Regions from separate parts of the Streptosporangium sp. NBC_01639 genome, predicted to be linked through region 3. Evidence: riboswitches for the same ligand, from Rfam matches in the RefSeq annotation. Region 3 holds a riboswitch; each other region holds the start of a gene.
The links. Region 3 has a riboswitch for cyclic di-AMP ahead of OHA77_RS31615 (coiled-coil domain-containing protein). Riboswitches for the same ligand answer to the same signal wherever they lie in the genome.
Positions count from the first base shown of each region.

Region 1 (7,081 bases), 800 kb from region 3:
GCACTCGAACGCGGTGAAGCACCGCCGCCACGGTCGCCACATGACCAGCCAGCCCGGCGCGTCCGCCTGGATCCTGGCGGCCGCGTCGATCTTCTCGGGGTCACGCCCGGCGGCCATGACAGACCATCCTCGGGACTCGGATGATCCCGTCCTGGGACGGGCCAGCCGGGGGAAAGGGGGGCGAGAGCACGCTAACGACGCTAGGTAACCGGCGTGCCGGCATCAATGATGTTGCGTTATGTTGCGCGGAACCCGCTCGCCACGGTCCGTAGCACCGCGCGGGCGGCTTCGCCGTACACCGCGGTGCTGTGCAGCGCCTCGAACGCCTTCTCGTACACGGCGACGTCCGAGGGCGCCTTGTGCTGGATCTGGCCGGGCACCGTGTCGACGCGCACCCGCGCGGCATCGTAGATCCAGAAGTTCTCCGGCGGCATCATCGACGGTTTCGCCGACGCCGGAATGATCCCGAACGACAGGTTCGCGACGCCGCTCGTCAGTTCGGCGAGCCGCTCCAGCTGGGTGATCATCTCCGCCGGCCCGACCAGCGGTGTGCGGAGCGCCTGCTCACCGACGATGAACGCGAACCGTTTGGTGCCGTCACGCAACACGCCCTGCTGCCGCAGCCGTGCGGCCACCGCTGCGTCGATGTCGTCCGGGATGTTGCGGAAGTCGATGACGGTCCGCAGATGTCCCCGCGCGTATCCGGCGGTCTGGAGCAGGCCGGGGATCGCCGAGTGCTGCCACACGCGGAACCGGCTGGTCTTCTCGTACAGAGGCTGGAACGAACGCTGCACACGTCCGAGTCCCGTCTCCTCCAGACGCCGCCACTCCGTGTACATGGCGTCGATGTTCTGGGCCGCCGCGATCAGATCGACTACCTGCTCGTCGGCGTCGCACGCCCTGCACCACGCCCGGATGTCCGTCTGGTTCGGCATCTGAACGGCGTTCTCGATCTTGGATATCTTCGTGTGGTCCAGACCGGTCCGCGCGGCCAGTGCCCGCCCGGTCAGGCCGGCGTCCGAGCGGAGCGCGCGCAGACGCGCCGCGAGAATGCCTTTTGCCTCGTCGATGCGTGTGGAGGTTGCCATCGAGCCACTTCGTCACTGTTGGGGGGTGTTGGCTGCGACGGTACGCCCGAAGTTGTGAAATATCTTGTTATGTTGCGAATCATTGCGCCATGTCGGCTAAGTGGTCGACTTTGGAAGTCTCGGCGGTTGACCTGAAAGCTGATCATGTGCCGGGCTGGCTCAGCGGCCAGGTGTTCGTGGCGTAGATGTCGCAGACAAGGTCGAGGGCCTCTTGCGGGCTGCCGGTGGACCAGATCCGGTCCTCATAGCTGTCCTTGCCTGCCGAATAGATGGCAAAGTCCCAGCGGTGGGCTGAGCCTCCGTAGCGCAGTCGCATCAGCCAAGGAGTGAACGTCGACACCGTCCGCCGCATCCTGGCCGCCGACGCACTCAAGCCCTGGCAGTACCAGTCGTGGATCTTCATCCCTCGAGGACCTGCGGACCCGGATCGAGCGACACGACCAGAAGGGGTCGAACCTTCAGCAGCACGATGACTGCGACCATCAGCCAGCCGTGGACCCTGCCGCACAACCCGAAGGATTTACGGCGCAGGACATTAGTTAGTCCGCCGTTTCGGCTTCACGATGGGACATATCGTGGCAGCCTGTCGCGGAGGCGCTAGCCACGGGGGGCATCGGCATGGCCGTGGAGCGGCAACGGGATGACCTTGCCGGGCTCTTGTCGGAGTTGAAGCAGCGCAGCGGCCTGAGCTATGCGGAGTTGGCCCGGCGGACCTACACCAGTAGCTCCGCGCTGCATCGCTACTGCACCGGGCGTGGCAACCCGCCGGACTACCAACTGGTGGCGAAGATCGGTCAGGCATGCGGCGCCTCCGGCCAGGAGCTGAACGACCTGCTACTCCGGTGGCGGTGCTCGACCGGGAAATCTCCGCAGCCGTCGCGACCGATGAAGGACCCGCCCGCCATAAGGGCAAGCAGGCCACAGGCCGCCGGTCGGCGCCACAGGCGGTTGACGGTCGGGGCGCTCGCCGCGCTTGTCCTACTCACGTTCCTCCTGGTCCATTCGAGCACGCCGAACACGACTGGTGTCGCGTCCACCGAACCGATTGCCGCTCTCTCCTGGGTGACGGATCCGGATTCGGTGCCCTCGGCGCTGTTCGGCGTGACGACGAACAGCACCACCGGCGCGATGCCGTCGTTCAGGGTTGGCAGCGTGCGGTTGTGGGACAGCCACACGCGATGGGCGAACCTGCAGCCGCAGCGGGACCGTTTCGATTGGGCCACGCTCGACAGGCTGGTCGACGGTGCGCGGCACGCGGACCTGCCCGCGCTGTTCGTGCTGGGCGGTACGCCGCAGTGGGCAGCACCGAACTCGCCGAAAGGCGCCTACCCTGATGGTTCGCGTACCGCGCCGCCGGACGACCTAGCCGACTGGGACCGATTCGTCCGTGCTCTCGTCGAGCGATATCGGGGCAGGCTGGAAGCCTACGAGTTGTGGGCCTATGCCACCGACCCGAGGTTCTACTCTGGGTCGGTCGACACTCTGGTGGAGATGACGCGAAGGGCAGCGACGATTGTGCGTTCCGCCGACCCCGACGCTGTCATCGTGTGCCCCTCCATGGGACAGCTGTGGCAGGCCAAAGGGCGCGACATCCTGCGCAGGTTCGCCGAGCTGGGAGGCTATGAGCACTGCGACGCCGCCGGCGTGAAGCTGCACCAGCGCCACGCCACCGACCCGCCGGAGACGCTCGTGCGGCTGCTCACCGAGATTGACAGCACCATGCACGCGGCCGGCGTCCATCCTGCGTTGTGGAATACGGGCACCACGTATGACATCCCCCTGCAGGGCTCGCTCGATCGGCGACGCTCCGTCGACTACGCGATGCGTTTCTATCTCGCCGGGCTCTACGGCAGAGAATTCGGCCTGGCGCGGATGTATTTCTACAACTGGGGATCCGGTCGGCTACCGCTGGTGCTGCAGGCGGAGGGGACCCCGCCGACCGGGGCGGGACTCGCGGTGGAGACGCTCCAGCGGTGGCTGGTCGGGACCCGGCTGCGCGGCTGCGGGCAGGGGTCTCCCGCAGGATTGCCCGGCAACGCGTGGCAGTGTGAGTTCATCGACGAGACGGACCGCCGATTGATCGTCCGCTGGACCCATACGGGTACGGCGGATACCACTGCGGGCCCCGGTGCCGAATCACTCACCGGCATCGACGGCACGACCGCAGCGCTGCGACCAGGCGACTCGATTCGGGTGACCGAGACGCCCTTGCTGATCACTTATCGGGCCGATGATGCCGTCCCGCGCTCGGGACGAAATGGCTGGTAGTCGCGTGCACGGATGTCCCACCACGACACGGGACGATGAACCGCTTGTCACTCGTGGCCACCGCCGGAGACGGTGGTGGAGGCATCGCAACTGCGGTGCCGAACACGGCAAGGGGTGGTTGGCATGAACCGATGGAGGTCGGCCGCTGTCACGGCTTTGGCTTCGGTCGTCGCACTGTCCGTTGGGCCCGCGGCACATGCTGAAATGACAGAAGATCGAGAGTTCGCCGCGGCGAGCAAGTGTGCATCAGGACCGGGGTATCCGGATTACTCCTACACCTTCGGCTCTCCCTACAGCTTTACGTTCGGATCGACCAAGGTGAAGCATTCACAGCTGCGTATCTCGGACAAGAACGCTGCCACGGTAACGACCAAGTGGAAGGGAATGAAGATCTACCTGGAGCGCACCGACGGGCGGATCTGCGGACCGAAGACGGTGGTCTCGCAAGGGGACGGCACCTACTTCGCGGGGGTCCAGTACCTGTCCAATCCTGGATACGGTGTCCGGGCGTGCGTCAAGTACCGCACAGGCGACGTCAAATGCGGCGAGTGGAAGAAGGAATAGCCGCAGTACACGGAGGCGAGGCACCCGATGCGCCGGGTGCCTCGCCTCCCGTTCACGCGGCGCCCCACTGCTCAGGACTGGGCCGCGAGCGTCGTGGGGGCGGGTGCGGCGGCGAGCTTGGCCTGCTCGATGGAGAGCTTGACGCCCTCACGGTCGGGGCGGACGGCGCCGGCGAAGCTGTCACGGCGCCAGGCGGTGAGCTTCTCCTCCTTGACCACGTCGCCGGTCTGCGGGGCGTGGACCATGTAGCCGGGCTTGCTGATCATGCCGACATGGCCGAGACCGTGGAAGAAGACCAGGTCGCCGGGCTTGAGGTTCTTCCAGGAGACCTTCTTGGAGAACGCCGCGTACTGGTCGTAGGTGACGCGGGGCAGCTTGATCCCGGCGGCGCCGTAGGCACGGAGCATCAGGCCGGAGCAGTCGAAGCCGCCGTGGCCGGTGGCGCCCCAGACGTACGGCGTGCCACGTTTGGACAGGGCCCACTTCACGGCCTTCTTCCAGGCGGGGACCGGGGCCTTGGCGGTGAGGGCCTCTTTCAGCTTGGCGCCGGTGAGCGTCTGCGTCCCGGTCGCGGGCTTGGGAGGGGTGAGCATCGGGATCTCGGCCGCGGGCTTGGCGCCGGGGATCGTCGGAGCCTCGGCGGCGGGTTCGGGGGAGGGGAGGGGGGCGTCCGCCAGGGCGAGGGAGGGGGTCGCGAACACGGCGGCGCCGGCCACGAAAAGGGGCAGGACACGGGGGTAGATCTTGCCGGACAAGATGGTTCCTTCCATAAGGCCGGCCGGGTTAGCTGTCGGGCTCGGGCGTGGAGGCCGCCCTACGGCGCGAGAAAAGCGCTGATTCGCCCCAAGGGATCCCGTGCAGGCGGCCTGAGACACGGCTCCGGCATGCGGAGCGATGTCCCGGGCGGCCGTGGACCCCGGAAGTGGTTCCCCGGCTCCGTGCAGACCGAAAGGGGGGACGACCTGCACGGATTAGGCATCGGTTCGAATGCAGAGGACCATAACGAAACTTCACGAAAGGGTCAAGACCGCGCAAAAGCGGACAAAACGATCAGGGGGTTTTGCGGGCGCAGACTGTCCGATGGGTGAGATGGGTGTTCGTCTACCGAGACGGGGCGGTAGGGTTCCGGTATGGACGCGCGTAACATTCGCCTGGCAGTCATCCCCGGAGACGGGATCGGAGCAGAGGTCGTCACCGAGGGCCTGAAGGTCCTCGAAGCGGTCGGCGCGAAGGTGGAGACCACCACCTACGATCTTGGCGCCAAGCGCTACCACAAGACCGGTGAGATCCTTTCCGAGACGGTCCTGGACGAGTTGCGGGGATACGACGCGATCCTGCTCGGCGCGATCGGCGACCCCAGCGTGCCCCCGGGCATCCTGGAGCGCGATCTGCTACTCAAGATCCGCTTCGAGCTCGACCACTACGTCAATCTCCGCCCGGTCAAGCTCTTCCCCGGGGTCGAGTCCCCGCTGGGCAAGGCCCGCCCCGAGGACGTCGACATGATCGTCGTCCGTGAGGGCACCGAGGGGCCGTACGCCGGGGCCGGCGGCGTGCTGCGCCGGGGCACGGCGCACGAGGTCGCCACCCAGGATTCGGTGAACACGGCCTTCGGCGTCGAACGGGTCGTCCGTTACGCCTTCGACAAGGCGCTCGGCCGGACGCGCAGGAAGCTGACGCTGGTCCACAAGACCAACGTGCTCACCTACGCCGGTGACCTCTGGGCCCGCACGTTCGACCGGGTCAGCCTGGAATATCCCGACGTCGAGACCGACTACTGCCACGTCGACGCGGCCTCGATGTTCTTCGTCAGCCAGCCGGAGCGGTTCGACGTGATCGTCACCGACAACCTGTTCGGCGACATCCTCACCGACATCGGCGCCGCCATCGCCGGCGGCATCGGCCTGGCGGCCAGCGGCAACGTCAACCCCGACCGCACCGCGCCGAGCATGTTCGAGCCGGTGCACGGCAGTGCCCCCGACATCGCGGGCCAGGGCAAGGCCGATCCGACCGCGACCGTCCTGTCCGTCGCCATGCTCCTGGACCACCTCGGCCTGTCCGGCGAGGCCGCCAGGGTCGAGCAGGCGGTGGCCGATGATCTGGTCGAGCGGCTGGCCGGCCGGGCCGGGCGGACCACCGATGAGATCGGCGACGACATCGCCGCCCGAGTAACCGGCTGAGAGAGCCGCCTTCCTCCACCTCAGACGCGCCTGGCGGCTCTCGAGCCGCCAGGCGCGTCTTCGTCTGTCCCGGCCCTGCCGGTTTGCGACATCAATGCAGTAGTTTCCCGTTAGCCGGTCCATTGCAGAATGGACTCAACGGCAGACCATCACAAAGAGAAGGATTTCCGTCATGACCACCGCTCAGAAGCTCAGCTTCGACGTGCAGCCCTCCGACCACGCGCGCACCGCAGCCGAGCGCGAGCAGGTACTGGCGAACCCGGGTTTCGGGCAGACCTTCACCGATCACATGATCTCGATCGACTACACCGAGGGCGAGGGCTGGCATGACGCGCGGCTCATGCCGTACGGACCACTGAGCCTGGATCCGGCGACCGCGGTCTTCCACTACGCCCAGGAGTTCTTCGAAGGACTGAAGGCCTACCGCCAGGAGGGCGGCGCGATCGCGTCCTTCCGGCCGTACGCCAACGCCGCCCGGTTCAACCTGTCGGCGCAGCGGATGGCCATGCCGGAGCTGCCCGAGGAGACGTTCGTCGAGTCGCTGGAGCTCCTCGTCCAGACCGATCGCGAGTGGGTCCCCACCGCCCCGGGCCATAGCCTCTACCTGCGCCCCTTCATGATCGCCACGCAGGCCGCGCTGGGTGTCAACTACCCCTCCAGGGAGTATCGGTACATGGTGATCGCCTCCCCGGCGGCCGCCTACTTCGGCGCCGAAAAGGCCGTCTCGGTCTGGCTGTCCACCGAGTACACCCGCGCGGCCCCGGGCGGCACCGGCTTCGCCAAGTGCGGCGGCAACTACGCGGCGGCCTTCGTGGCCCAGCGCCAGGCCGTCGAACAGGGCTGCGCCCAGGTGGTCTGGCTCGACGCGAACGAGCACCGCTATGTCGAGGAGATGGGCGGGATGAACCTGTTCTTCGTCTACGGCGACCGTCTGCTCACCCCGGCCCTCACCGGCACGCTCCTGCCCGGCATCACCCGCGACTC
Region 1 covers NZ_CP109272.1:6,135,806-6,142,886, forward strand. The annotation lists gene OHA77_RS28045 (hypothetical protein) at 1-117, opposite strand, end outside; gene OHA77_RS28050 (helix-turn-helix domain-containing protein) at 237-1,088, opposite strand; gene OHA77_RS28055 (hypothetical protein) at 1,231-1,491, opposite strand; gene OHA77_RS28060 (helix-turn-helix domain-containing protein) at 1,707-3,356, shown strand; gene OHA77_RS28065 (hypothetical protein) at 3,480-3,920, shown strand; gene OHA77_RS28070 (C40 family peptidase) at 3,992-4,675, opposite strand; cyclic di-AMP (ydaO/yuaA leader) riboswitch at 4,678-4,908, opposite strand; gene OHA77_RS28075 (3-isopropylmalate dehydrogenase) at 5,051-6,097, shown strand; gene OHA77_RS28080 (branched-chain amino acid aminotransferase) at 6,270-7,081, shown strand, end outside.
Region 1: it holds a riboswitch for cyclic di-AMP, as region 3 does, so the genes downstream of both, OHA77_RS28070 (C40 family peptidase) here and OHA77_RS31615 (coiled-coil domain-containing protein) in region 3, are expected to answer to the same signal.

Region 2 (7,081 bases), 2.1 Mb from region 3:
GGTGGGCCGCGTAGTCGTCAAAGAGCGCGAGGAAGAGTTCGTCCTTTCCGGCGAAATGAGAGTAGAGCGCGCCGACCGTGTGACCTGCCCTGGAGGCGATCTCATCGACGGAGGCGCCGGTGAAACCTTGTTCTGTGAAGACCTCGGCGGCGGCGGCCAGCAGCCGCCCACGGGTGCGTGTCTTGGCTTCGCTCCGACTTAACCGCAAAGGCACCGACATATCATGAGTACTTCACGTAGCGATCGCTATGTCAATGGCGTCCGCCACCTCTATGGAGAAGGGAACTTGACGACCTTTGAACAAGGCGTTTACCGTTCCTGAGGGGCGTTATTGATTCCAACATACTCACGCCTGATTTCCAGTGCGGGGGAGCGGCTTTAGATGGCATACCCGGAAGTGGATTCCCGTCGTGGCGACAGCCTCCTGGGCATGGGCGAGATCGGTCTCAGTGCCGAGGATCTCGTGCTCCTGGCGGAGCTTGCCAAGGGCGTCACCGTGGACCGGGTGGGGCGTCGCCTCGACATCAGTGGCCGGACCGTCCGGCGCAGGCTCCGGGGGATCTGTGATCGCATCGGCGTGGCCACGGCGATCGAAGCCGTGGCCTGGGCCGCCCGTCGTCGGCTGATCTAGGTCCGGCTCGCAGCGGTCTGTCTCGGCCCGAGAGCCGATCCAGGTCCGGCCCGCAGCCGGCTGTCTCAGTCCGCGACCCGCACGCCGCCGGCGAAGGGGCGGTTGTCGATCGAGGCGATGTGGATGACGTCACCGGTCTGGGGGGCGTGGATCATCATGCCCGCGCCGACGTAGATCCCGACATGGTGCAGGTCACCGTAGAAGAAGACCAGGTCGCCGGGGCGCAGTTCGTTTCTGGACACGTGGGTGCCCGCGGTCCACTGGTCCCCGGTGTAGTGCGGCAGGCTGATGCCGACCTTCTGGTAGGCCCACATGACCAGACCGGAGCAGTCGAAGGAGTTCGGGCCCTCGGCCCCCCAGACATAGGGCTTGAGCTGCTGGGTGAGTGCCCAGCGGGCGGCCTCGGCGGCCTTGCCGTCGCCGACGATCGGCACGCTGATCCGCACCCTGCTGCCTATGGTGGTCTTGGCCCGGCTGCGCACCTCGCTGAACAGGTTGCTCTCGACCCTGGTGACCAGGCGTTCGATCTTGGTGCGCTTGGTGCCGATCTCCGCGAGGAGCTTCTTCACCTCGCTGGTCCGCGCCTTGGCACTGGCCTGCGCCCGTTCGGCGGTCTTGATCGCCTGAGCGACCTGGGCGACCTCCTCGCTCTGTTGCTGCTGGAGGGCGTAGTACGTGGTGGCCTGGTCGAGGAAGGCGTCGGGGTCGCTCGACTGGGTGAAGGCGAGGGCCGAGCCCAGTCCCCCCGTCATGTAGGAGCTCTGCGCCAGGAGGCTGGCCCTGGTGCGCCGGGCCGCGAGCTCGGACTCGCTGCCCGCGAGGGTCTTCTTGGCCGCCTCCGAGGCCCGCTGGGCCTGCTTGAGCTTGACCCGCTCGCCGTTGTACTGCTCGCTCAGCGTCTCGATCTCGGTGTGCAGCTTCTCGACCTGCTTGGAGAGCTCTCCAAGATTGGGCTTCGGGTCGGCGGTGGCCGCGACCAGAGGGGTACCGAGGGTCAGGGAGGCGAATGCCAGCCCGATGACCACCATTCGGTGGGTGAGTCCACGTGAGACGTGTTCCCGGCGGGCGTGTCCGCCCTCGCGCCTTCCCTCAAGGTTGCGCGTGCGCTTCACCAACAGGCTCCTCTCTCGGCCGCCTACCGGGTTAGCTGACGGGTTCGGGCCGGAGGCAGCCCTACCGGGGTGCCGGTGGCACCTCGGATTCACCCCAGGGACGAGGGTGGGTCCCCGGTTCCCCGGTTCCGGGGATTCGGCGGGTCAGCTTTTTTTACCATCGCTGACATCGAGCACGGACATTAGTGCAATTGGAGGTTCATGCTCAACCAGAACTACAAAGTCGGTAGAGGTTTCACAACTGGCACGTCACGGCGAGATCACACATCTTCATGATCAACTTGCCCATTAAGACGGGCTCCATCCGTCCTTCGGGCGCTCATGGCAGAGGTCTTCGCAGGTCCAGAACCACGGGAAAGGCGAGTTCCGACCCCTCGCCGACACGTCAGGTACGGCATGGCCGCTGAGATGTCACAGGTCATCTGGTATCTGCGGGGCGAGAGTTAAGGGTGAGCCGTAACTCACAAGCACCGAGGACGTACGCTGATCGGTCATGGAGCAGGTTGCGGAGCATTCCCCGACGCCGGCCGTACACGACACCGGGAACGCCGGGCCGGGAGGCGGAGCCGCGGACCCCGGACGGGACCGCGGAGAGGCCGGGCCGGACCCGGCCGCGGTCCGGGTGCGGCGTGCCCGCACCCGGGACGTCCACGTCATCCGGCGGCTGGTCGACACCTACGGCGGAGCCGGCCGTCGTCTTCTGGAGAAGGCCACGGTCACCCTGTACGAGGACGTCCAGGAGTTCTGGGTCGCCGAGCAGGCGGGCACCGTGGTGGGCTGCGGGGCGCTCCACGTGCTCTGGGAGGATCTCGCGGAGATCCGCACCGTCGCCGTCGACCCCGGCTGCCGAGGGCTGGGTATCGGCAACCTCATCGTCTCGGAACTCCTCCGCACCGCCGGCGAACTCGGGCTGCGCAGGGTCTTCTGCCTCACTTTCGAGGTCGGATTCTTCGCCCGGCACGGATTCCGGGAGATCCAGGGCACGCCGGTCTCGCCGGAGGTCTACGCCGAACTGCTCGCCTCATATGACGAAGGGGTCGCGGAATTCCTCGACCTGGAGCACGTCAAGCCGAACACTCTGGGAAACACCCGGATGCTGCTTCATCTGACCCAGGAACACCACTGACGCCGTCTTGATGGTCGCTGATCGGAAAGATGACTGTTGATAACTATGTCGATACCTTGTGCTGCAGCAAGCATGTGCGTCTCACATACATACGGCACATGCGCAGTCGAAGTGAGGTGACGCGGTGAGCACCGGACAGCCGCCGTACCAGGATGATCCCGACCGCGATCGCACCCCGTCGGGACAACCGGAGTACGGACAGCATCAGGCAGGCCGAGACCATGACGGACAGGACCCCGATGTAACGATCGTGGGATATCGAGCGGAGGCGTCACAGCCGCACACCGGCCCGGGCCAGGCCCAGCCGGGTTATGGGCAGCAGCCCGCCTACGGCCAGCCGGCCCAGGAGCAGTCCCCCTACGGCCAGCCGGGCTACGGCCAGCAGCAGCCGTACGGCCAGCAGGCCGCCCAGCCGGGCTACGGCCAGCAGCAGGGGACGGGTCCCTACGGTCAGCCGGGCTACGGCCAGCAGCCCGCCTACGGCCAGTCGGCCCAGGAGCAGTCCCCCTACGGTCAGCAGCCCGCCCAGCCGGGCTACGGCCAGCAGCAGGGGACGGGTCCCTACGGTCAGCCGGGCTACGGCCAGCAGCAGTCGCAGGAGCAGTCCCCCTACGGTCAGCCGGGCTACGGCCAGCAGTCGCAGGAGCAGTCCCCTTACGGCCAGCAGCCCGCCCAGCCGGGCTACGGCCAGCAGCAGCCGTACGGCCAGCAGTCCGCTCAGCCGGACTACGGCCAGCAGCAGGGCTACGGCCAGCAGCCCTCCTACGGCCAGCAACCGGGTTACGGCCAGCAGCCGGGGACGGGCCCCTACGGCCAGCCGGGCTACGGCCAGCAACCCCCTCAGCAGGGCTACGGCCAGCAGCCGGGTTACGGGCAGCAGCAGCCGTACGGTCAGCAGCCCGCCTACGGCCAGGGCTACGCCCCCCAGGGGGTGACACCCCCCGGCGTCCCGGCGCCCCTCGCGGAGTGGTGGCAGCGCCTGGTGGCCCGTCTCCTCGACTCGCTGATCGTGGCCGTCCCGGCCAACATCGTGGGTTATCTGGCCGCGATGCCGTTCGCGCCGTCGTTCAACAGTGAGACCTTCACCGTGGACGGCAGTCCCGCCATGTACGGACTCGTGTCCGGGCTCATCGTCGCGCTGGCCCTCATCGCCTACGAGATCCTCATGCTGGCGCGTAACGGCACCAGCCTGGGCAAGCAGATCATGGGCATCAGGGTCGTCCGGGTGGGCGGCCAGCTCACCGGCGGGCTCGACATGGGGAGCGCCGCCAAGCGGGCCCTCGTGCTGTTCGGCTTCTACCTCGTCTACGCGTTCAGCAATCTGCTGGGAATCATCGTCACGCTGCTGACCTCCCTGCTCGGAATTTTCGTGCTGGTGGACGTGCTGTGGCCGCTGTGGGACAAGCCCCTGCAGCAGGCTCTGCACGACAAGGTGGCCAAGACGGTCGTGGTCAAGACCAAGTAGTTCTCCGAAAATCGGGGTCGGCGGGTTGAACCGCCGGCCCCGATTTCACGTATGAGTGGGAAAACGGGCGCCGTAACGGCACGCCGCCACGGCGCGTTGGAAGTGCAAAACCCATACGTGCCGCCGGGGGGAAGGTTATGGTCGTCTCGTCGCGTTCCGGCGCCGACAATCACCGCCCGGTCGGTCATGGCGTCGACCGCGGTCTCCTATGGGTGGCCAATGGGCGGTCACTTGCCGCGGTCGGAAGTTCCCCGAGCCATCGGTCAAATGATGGTGGAAGCGCCTGTACCGCCGGTGCCGTGACGCCTCCGCCGGATTCTCTTCCGCTCCTTCTCCGACGCCTTCCGGCCGACACGGCACGACCTTCTACCGCGCCGGGCGGAGCCTGTGGTGTTGCCGGGGTTGTTGACGTACCTGAGCGCGTTTGGTGGTTATACGGCCTACGACTATGCCCCGTATGCCGGAGACGGACGTACTCTTGGTAAGAAAGCGATGAAGCCCCGCCTTCTTGTCGACGACGGCGCTGCACGGCCGGCCACCTGCCCGATGAAGCGACGACCCGCCAACCAGGCCATCTCATCACGGCGCACATTCCTTGGTGAAGAGTGTGATGGCGCACCCCCGCTCCGCGGCGGTCCCCTCCGCCTCGGCCGACACCCCCTTTCACCAGGGATTCCGTGGCGGGTGGCAGGCGGTCTCGGAGCCGGGGACCCGGACCGGCATTGGTTTTCCGACAAAGTTGATCATCGTGTGATCGACCTGTCGGTTTTTTCCGCCCGGCTTTACCCGGCGCAACCGGTAAGACGGCTGGAGAGAAGCATTAAGGTAGTGAACGACCGGCATGGCCGCCCCAGTGACGCCCACGGCTCGTCGGTGACGCTATGGTCGTGTGTGGGTGGATCCGTCGTGATCCAGCGAGCCCCGGCGCGGTCCGGGATGCCGTCGTCAAAAAATCCATGGTTCCCAGAAAGTCATCCCCGGTGCGGAGCGAGGACGAATGAGCAACGTATTGTCCGCGTTGATACCTCCAGTGGTCGTCGGCAGCGCCTTCATCTACGGAGTTGTCAAGCTTCTGCGCAGTGAAGCCGCCGGTCGCCGCCCGGCAAAACAGCATGACCGGGCTGAGTCGGAGAACAGTTGATCAACTCGTGGCCTCGGTGACCGACGAGAATCGCCGGGCTCCCGGAATTGCCGCTCTCCGATTGCGGGTATATGTTTAGCTAGCGAATGAAACAATACTCCGCGAAAGGATTGCGTAGATGGCCAAGCAGATCCAGGAGATTCTCATCGACGACCTCGATGGGGGCGAGGCCAATGAGACTGTCGCCTTCGCGATTGACGGCACCAGCTATGAGATTGACCTGAGTGACGTAAACGCGAAGAAGCTCCGCGACTCCCTGTCGCCTTTCGTGCAGAGCGCCCGCCGTTCCGGCGCGCTGGCCCCTCGGCGCCGCCGTGCAGGTGGCACCCGGGCACTGACGCGGGAGAAGAGTGCTGACATCCGGGCATGGGCGAAGTCGCACGGCCTTAATGTCAGCGAGCGCGGTCGAATCGCCTCCAAGATCGTCGAGCAGTACGAAGCGGCTCACTAGATCGTTGAATCATGCGGTTATGGCGGCCACGGTGGGGTCCGGTGGCGGCCATGACCGCATGACGCGTTTGAGTGGCCGATAAACGTCGTTCGCTTGCGGCGTATCGGGAACATCCCACCCCCCGTAGGTAGTTGGATGGAGGGTGAACGCCCTGCTCTCGGGGAACGTCTTCTGCATAGAGCGGTCGCCGGGTCGGGGCTACCATGCGGGATGACAGGGCCCGGATATCCCGGACCTGCCTTACCGCTCTGTGAGGAGCGACGAGATGTTCGAGAGGTTCACCGACCGCGCACGGCGGGTTGTCGTCCTGGCTCAAGAAGAGGCCCGGATGCTCAACCACAACTACATCGGTACGGAGCACATCCTTCTTGGTCTCATCCACGAAGGTGAAGGCGTTGCCGCCAAGGCTCTGGAGAGCCTCGGCATCAGTCTTGAAGGTGTGCGTCAGCAGGTCGAGGAGATCATCGGCCAGGGACAGTCTGCGCCGTCGGGGCACATCCCGTTCACCCCGCGCGCGAAGAAGGTCCTTGAGCTGTCGCTCCGCGAGGCCTTGCAACTGGGTCACAACTACATCGGCACCGAGCACATCCTGCTCGGCCTCATCCGTGAGGGCGAGGGCGTCGCCGCCCAGGTGCTGGTGAAGCTGGGCGCCGATCTCAACCGGGTACGGCAGCAGGTCATCCAGCTGCTCCACGGTTACCAGGGCAAGGAGCCGGCCGCCGCGGGCGGGCCGCAGGAGGCCGCGCCGTCGACCTCGCTTGTGCTGGACCAGTTCGGCCGCAACCTGACCCAGGCCGCCCGCGAGGGCAAGCTCGACCCGGTCATCGGTCGTGAGAAAGAGATCGAGCGGGTCATGCAGGTCCTCTCCCGGAGGACCAAGAACAACCCGGTCCTGGTGGGCGAGCCGGGCGTCGGCAAGACCGCCGTCGTCGAGGGGCTGGCCCAGAAGATCGTCAAGGGCGAGGTCCCGGAGACGCTCAAGGACAAGCAGCTCTACACCCTGGACCTGGGTGCACTGGTGGCGGGTTCCCGTTACCGCGGTGATTTCGAGGAGCGCCTGAAGAAGGTTCTCAAGGAGATCCGCACCCGCGGCGACATCATCCTGTTCATCGACGAGCTCCACACGCTCGTCGGCGCGGGTGCCGCCGAGGGCGC
Region 2 covers NZ_CP109272.1:4,845,888-4,852,968, forward strand. The annotation lists gene OHA77_RS22160 (helix-turn-helix domain-containing protein) at 1-214, opposite strand, end outside; gene OHA77_RS22165 (LuxR family transcriptional regulator) at 383-631, shown strand; gene OHA77_RS22170 (NlpC/P60 family protein) at 697-1,743, opposite strand; cyclic di-AMP (ydaO/yuaA leader) riboswitch at 1,749-1,895, opposite strand; gene OHA77_RS22175 (amino-acid N-acetyltransferase) at 2,237-2,869, shown strand; gene OHA77_RS22180 (RDD family protein) at 2,994-4,334, shown strand; gene OHA77_RS22185 (Lsr2 family protein) at 5,594-5,926, shown strand; gene OHA77_RS22190 (ATP-dependent Clp protease ATP-binding subunit) at 6,192-7,081, shown strand, end outside.
Region 2: it holds a riboswitch for cyclic di-AMP, as region 3 does, so the genes downstream of both, OHA77_RS22170 (NlpC/P60 family protein) here and OHA77_RS31615 (coiled-coil domain-containing protein) in region 3, are expected to answer to the same signal.

Region 3 (7,081 bases):
TACGTTTCACCGGTCTGCGGCCGTTCCGGCTCGGTCCCCTGGAAATGAGCTATGAGGAACTGCGTCGGCTCCCGGCCGATCCAGACGCGCTGGTGGAGCGGCTGCGGACGGGGATCGCCGACGCTGTCGACAGCGGCGATATCAGGACGAGCGCCGGGCGGCCGTCCGACGGCGACCAGGACGACTATGTCTTCTACGCGCTGACCTCGCTGATCAGCCAAGCACCCGTCGAACCGGACCTCCGCGCCGCCGCGTTCCGGGCGATCGCGTCGTTGCCGAACGTGCGGAGCCTGGGCGAGACGGACGGCGGTGGGCAGAGGCTTCAGGTCACCCTGTCGTCCAGTCAGGTCGAGCTGGTCGTGGACCCGGAGGCCGCGCAGTTGCGGGACACCAGCTTCTATATCCCCTGGAGCGGCGGTCTGACGCACGCCACGAAGGGGACCGTCACAATGCAGACCGAATGGACGGACAAGCGGCCCCGCTGAGGCCTGACCGGGGCGAGGGCGAGGGGTTGATCTCGGTGCGGCCGTCGTCCGCCTCGGTCAGCTCCGATCCATGAGATGGAGTCATCTCGCCTGGGCAGGTCGGAGTCCACTGCCGGCGCGTGCCGCGCCGTACGGTCAACACCGCGTCCTGCGGATGCAGCGGCACCACGCCGTTCGCGAGCACCAGGTGTGCGGCATCTCTCACCGAGACCTGTTTCACCCTGGACACCATCGCGCATCAGATGCTGTTCGACCCCTTCTCAGAGCATCGAGATGTGGACATGGTCGAAATGGTTGGCGGTGACGCTGCCGCGGTCGGACATTGAGCTCCAACCGGAGCCGGAGTTGATGCGCTGGCGCCAGATCACGTATTTGACCCCGAGGGTGGCCCTGTTCTTGATGGCCCAGGCGGCGATCTCGTCGCCGAGGGCGACGTGGGCCGCGGAGGGCATCGACCCGCCGGTGCTCATCATGAAGTCGCAGGCCCGGCCGAGCGGATGTTCGCCGCCGTCGTTCTCGGCCCGGTAGCAGCCGATCTCGTAGGGGAGGGGAAAGCGGTTCTGAACGGCTCCGCGCATGATCCGGGTGCGGTCGGTGATGTTGTCGGCACCCGTGGGCAACTGGGGAGACCAGGTGCCGTCGGCACGGCGGCCGGAGCCGGTGGGGACGAGCGCGTCGAGCTTCTTCTCGATGTCGCCGATCACCTTCTCGGCCTCCTTGCGCTGAACCTCCACCGCTCCGGCCTCCTCGGTGATCTGCTTGGTGAGCAGGGACGCCCTGTCCGCCGCCTGTTTCCTGAGGTCCCGGCTCCGGGCGAAGCCCTGCAGGGAGGCGCTCTCCTGGGCGGCGAACTGCTCCATGATCACAGCACCGCTCAGGTCGGTGGAGAACAGCAGCGAGGGCAGGTCGCCTGTGTTGCTCTGATAGCTGAGCTGTGCGATGGAGTCGACCCGCTGCTCGGCTTCGGCGTAGGCCTCCTCGGCCTTGCGCAGGTCCGTCTTGGCCGTTCCCTCGGCGTCCTGGGCCTTCTTGAGGGATTCGCGCTTGGCCGCGTAGGCCTCGATGAGCTTGTCGACCTTCTTGTTCAACGTTGTCAGTTCGGCACGGAGCTGGGACTCGTCCGGTTTGGGGGCCGCGTTGCCGGTGGACACGGTGCCCAGGGTGAACGTGAGGGCCGAAATCACGGAAACGGTCAAGGCCGCATGGCGACGGAACGTGGGGGACAGAGCCGCCACGACTCTCCTCTCCTTACGCCTGCCGGGTTAGCTGACGGGTTCGGGCTGGAGGAAGCCCTTCCACCGAAGTGGTTCACCCCAGATGCGGTGGTTCCCCGGCTCCCGGGCGACGCGCCCGGAATTAGGCATATCGGACACAAGGTCCGATGGGTGAGGATGGTAGTGGTAAATACGAGGTAATGCGACCTTAATCCGAGATCAATCAGTGATCATCCTGTGACAATCGATCGCAGCAGGCGTGCCGTCTCCTCCGGCAGGACGTCGTTCACGAAGGCGCCCATGGCGGCCTCCGATCCGGCGAGATACTTCAGCTTGTCCGGCGCCCGGCGGATGCTGAACAGTTCCAGATGCGCGTAGGAAAGGTCGCGGCCGACACGCGCCGGCGCCTGGTGCCAGGCCGCGACGTACGGCATGGCCACACCGAACAATCCGTCCAGACGGCGGAGCACGTCCGTGTAGAGCGGGCCGAACGCCGCCCGCTCGGCGGCCTCCAGCGCGCACAGATCCGGGACCTGCCGATGCGGGTAGAGGTGGACCTCCACGGGCCAGCGCGCCGCGGCGGGGACGAAGGCCGTCCAGTGCTCGTTCGACGCCACCACCCGGACCTCCGCCTCGCGTTCGGCGGCGAGCACGTCGGCGAACAGGTTGCCGCCCGTCCGCTCCCGATGTCGCCCGGCCGCGCCGAGGGACAGCCTGGTGCGCGGGGTCACGTAGGGGTAGGCGTAGATCTGGCCATGCGGGTGGGCCAGGGTGATGCCGATCTCCGCGCCCCGGTTCTCGAAGCAGAACACCTGCTCCACGCCGGGAAGCGCGGACAGCTCCGCCGTACGGTCGATCCAGGCCTCCATGACCAGCTCGACCTGGTCGGCGGACAGGCGGGAGAAGGACGAGTCGTGATCGGAGGTGAAGCAGACCACCTCGCATCGGCCGATCCCCGGGCGGACCTCGCTCAGCCCTCCGACCTCGATGTGTTCACCCGTCTGGAAGGAGAAAGAGGGGAAGCGGTTCTCGAAGACGGCCACGTCGTAGGCCCCCGAAGGGATCTCGGTCGGGTGGCCGGGAGTGGACGGGCAGAGCGGGCATTCGCTTGCCGGTGGGAGGAAGGTGCGGCCCTGGCGATGTCCGGCCACCGCGATCCACTCCTCGGTGAGCGGGTCGTAGCGCAGTTCGGAGGCCGGTGGGCGGGGCGGAAGATCGCGCTCGTCGAGCGCGCCGCGGTCGGCGTCGTCGTTCCGGTCGAAGTAGAACAGTTCCCGGCCGTCCGCCAGGTGGGTGATCGTGCGCTTCATCGGATGAGGGCCTCGTTCTCTGGCTGCGGCTGAGCGATGATCAGCTCTCCCACCTGGGCGGCGAGCTCGTCGCGGGCCTCGTCCGGCAGGCCCGGGTCGGTGATCACCACGTGGGCCCGGGCCAGTTCGGCGATCGTGCTGATCCCGACCGTTCCCCACTTGGTGTGGTCGGTGAGCACCACCAGGCGGTGCGCGGAGGCGACCAGCTCGTGGTCGGTCTCCGCCTCCAGCAGGTTGGGGGTGGTGAACCCGGCGCGGGCGCTCATTCCGTGTACGCCGAGGAAAAGGGTGTCCACGTGGAGCCGGCGGATCGCCGCCACGGCGACCGGGCCGACCAGCGCGTCGGAGGGGGTGCGGACGCCGCCGGTCAGTACGACGGTGCGGTCGGCGCGGGGCGAGCGGTGAAAGACGTCGGCGATCCAGATCGAATTGGTGATCACCGTCAAATCGGGCACGTCGACCAGGAAGTGGGCCAGTGTCCAGGTCGTCGTCCCCGCCGACAGCGCGATCGCCGTGCCGGGCCGGACAAGCCGGGCGGCGTGCCGGGCGATCGCCTCCTTCTCCGGTTGCTGGCGCATCGACTTGACGGCGAATCCCGGCTCCTCGGTCGAACCGGGCCCGGCGGCGGTGGCTCCGCCGTGCACCTTCGCCACCTGCCCGCGTTCGGCCAGTACTTCGAGGTCCCTACGGATCGTCATGTCGGACACGCCGAACTCGCGGACGAGGTCGGCGACCCTGACCCCGCCACTGTTGCGAACCCGGTCCAGAATCGCCTGCTGCCGCTGCTGGGCGAGCATTGACCACTCCCTAATCAAACAGATTCCACCAAATTATCACAAGTCCCATCGGTTGCCGGTGTTGAATCCTGGTGAATAGCTGTTCACAGCCGGTCAAGCTCGGCATGGATGTTCGCTCTGGCCTGCGCCTCCAGATCCGCGATCCGGAAGATCGCAGGCCGGTCAAGCAGCGAGCGCAGCACGGCCGCCCGGCCCTCCCGGAAGGCGTCGTCCGGGACGAAGGAGTACTCCTGACGTACGGCCGCCGCATAGGCCGTGTAGATCTCGGGCGAGGTGGCCAGGATCGCCAGATCGGCGTCGCACAGCACGGCGCCGTCCGGATCGTCGGGTGCGGGGTCGTGGGTGGCGGTGAGCCTGACAAGCCGTGCCACCGTGGCCACCGCATCGGCGGGCAGCCCCATCTCGGGCAGCGCGCGCTCCGCCAGCCGGGCACTGCGCTCCTCGTTGTCGTCGCGCCGCGGATCGTAGACGGCGTCGTGGAACCAGGCCGCGAGCCGTACGAGGTCGGGGTCCGCGGCGTTTTGGGCCAGCATGTCGATGTGGGCCAGGGTGGCCTTCAAGTGGTCGGCGGTGTGATAGCTGCGGTGCGGCTCGCCGTACCGGGCGATCAGTTCCCGGCCGAGATTCTCCGCCTCGGGTCCGGCCAGGGCTCTCCAGCGGTCCATCAGTTCCGTACTCATGTGCGAACCCTAAAACCATGGCCGGTGGTCGTGTCGACCGCTCTGCCGGGGCCGGCGGGGATCCGGTCGGCAGGAAAACCCCAGAAAACCAATATGAATGGGCCATAACCGTACAGATCTATCCAAGGCCTTGTACGGCGGGCAGGCAGGGAGGAATGTGAAGGCCGGACCTTGGAAGAAGGGCGGTCGGCATGGGCAGGCGGGCGCGTAAGAGCCGGGCACGGAGGAAACGGAAGGCCAACCACGGCAGGCGGCCGGCGGCCCACTAGCCGTGCCGGTCCCATGAGGCGAGCAACCTGGTCTGGAGGTCGGCGGCCGAGGCCGCGGACCGGGGCTCTCCGGTGGTCGCGGTCGGGCGGTCGCCCGTCTCCTTCGCATCGGCGGACCAGATGGCGCAGGCCTCGACAAGCTCAGGGTCGAGCCGCTCGTCGGCGCCGATGGCGCGTGCGAGGTCCCAGGTGTGGATGAGGGCGTCGGCGAACAGTTCGTTGATGTACTCCTCGCCGGACACGTCACCGAACGACAGATGGACGACGCGTGTCAGCGATCGTTCCTCGCCCATCGCCTGGACGGCGGCTATCGCCGAGATGTCGAACGCCTTCACGGGGTCGTCACCGAGCAGGTCGCCATCGAAGGCGTCACCGACGTCCGCGACGGGCCGTCCGGCAAGCAGGTGGGAGGCCCATCGACTCTCCCCGACCACATGGTTGACCAGGGCGCGCACATCCCAGTCCACGCAGGGTGTCCGGTTGTCCCAGTGCTCGGGCCTGATCTGGTGTACGAGGGCGCCGAAGTGGTCCAGCGCGCGTCGGTAGGCCTCACGGGCATCGATAGTCATCATGTCCTCCCGAGTCGTCATTTCGACCGTAACTCCTGGGAGGAGCGTCGTCATCGTGCCCAAGTGGCATGCTCGGCGCCTTCGGCGCTTGGTCTCACGGCAGGCTCTGCTCCACCCAGACGACCTTGCCCTTCGGCGTGACGCGGGAGCCCCAGCGGTGGGCCAGCCAGTTGATGAGGTGGAGTCCGCGACCGGTGTCGTCCTCGCTGCCGGCCTCACGCATGACCGGCATCACGAGAGAGTGGTCGGTCACCTCGCACACGAGTGTGGGACCGCGGAGCAGGCGCAGTCCGACCGTGCCCGAACCATGCTTGATCGCGTTGGTCACCAGTTCGCTGATCATGAGCTCGGTGGCGTCGGCGATCGCGTCCAGCCGCCACTCGGTCAGCGTGGCGCGGACGGAGCGGCGGGCCGTCGAGGCGGAACGGGGGTCCGGGTCGAGCGTGATCTCGACGATGTCGTCCTCGCCCAGCTCTCGTACCCGGGCCAGCAGCAGCGCGATGTCGTCGCGTTCGTGCCCCGGGCGCTGCGCGTCGATCGTACGGTCGCAGACCTCCTCCAGGTCCTGGTTCCGGTCGGCGAGCAGATCGCACACCATGCCGATGCCCTCGTCGATGTCACGCTCCCGGCTCTCCACCAGGCCGTCGGTGTAGAAGGCCAGGAGGGCGTCGTGCGGAAGGACGAGCTCGTGCATCTCGACCGTCTCGTTGCCGATGCCCAGCGGGAGCCCGGGGGGCAGCTCCAACCGTTCGGGCCGTTCACCCGGCCGTACCAGAATCGGTGGCATGTGCCCCGCGGAGGCGATCGCGCAGCTCCTGGTGACCGGGTCGTAGGTGGCGTAGACACATGTCGCGATCTGGGTGGCGTCCAGGTCCTGGCTCATCCGGTTGAGCCGGAACAGCACCTCGGCCGGGCTGAGGTCGAGGCTGGCCAGGGTGCGGGCGGCCGTGCGGAGCTGGCCCATCGTGGCGGCCGCCCTGATGCCGTGCCCCATGACGTCGCCGACCACGAGGGCGACCCGGCAGCCGGGCAGCGGGATCACGTCGTACCAGTCGCCGCCCACCCCCACCAGGTCGCTGGCGGGCAGGTAGCGGGAGGCGATCGTCAGACCCAGCGGATGGTAGAGGTCGGCCGGGAGCAGGCTGCTCTGCAGGGTCAGCGCGGTACGGCGCTCGCGGTTGTAGAGCCGGGCGTTGTCCAGGCAGACCGCGGTCCTGGCCGCCAGTTCCTCGGCGAGGGCGATGTCCTGTTCCTCGAACGGCTCCGTGTCGGGCCTGCGGGTGAAGATGACGAATCCCAGCACCTGGCCGCGCGCCTTCAGCGGAACCACCAGGAACGAGCTGTCTTCCAGCACCCGGGACACCGAGTCGCGCTTCCAGAACCGCCCGATCTCCTCGGCGGTCCGGCGGCCCAGCCGGGGGTAGAGGATCGGATTGCCGGTGGCCATGCACCGGGCATAGGGCGTCCACGCCTCGTAGACGGCGACCTCGTCGACTGGGAACGCCCTGGCGTACTCGCCGGGCTCGGGGTCGGACACGCCGACCGCGATCCGCCGCACCAGTGCCGTGCCGTCGGTACTGCGCTGCGGGAACTCCCCGTCGGTCATGAGCCGGTCCTGGACCAGGATGCCCGCCGCGTCCGCGAAGCGCGGCACGGCGACGTCCATCAGCTCCCTGCCGGTCTCGAACATGTCGAGGGTGCTGCCGATCCGCTTACTCGCCGCGTTGAGCAGGGACAGCTGCTCGTGCATGGTGGCG
Region 3 covers NZ_CP109272.1:6,935,569-6,942,649, forward strand. The annotation lists gene OHA77_RS31610 (CU044_5270 family protein) at 1-485, shown strand, start outside; gene OHA77_RS31615 (coiled-coil domain-containing protein) at 746-1,681, opposite strand; cyclic di-AMP (ydaO/yuaA leader) riboswitch at 1,723-1,858, opposite strand; gene galT (galactose-1-phosphate uridylyltransferase) at 1,930-3,009, opposite strand; gene OHA77_RS31625 (DeoR/GlpR family DNA-binding transcription regulator) at 3,006-3,806, opposite strand; gene OHA77_RS31630 (HD domain-containing protein) at 3,890-4,486, opposite strand; gene OHA77_RS31635 (50S ribosomal protein bL37) at 4,678-4,755, shown strand; gene OHA77_RS31640 (TIGR03086 family metal-binding protein) at 4,752-5,324, opposite strand; gene OHA77_RS31645 (SpoIIE family protein phosphatase) at 5,419-7,081, opposite strand, start outside.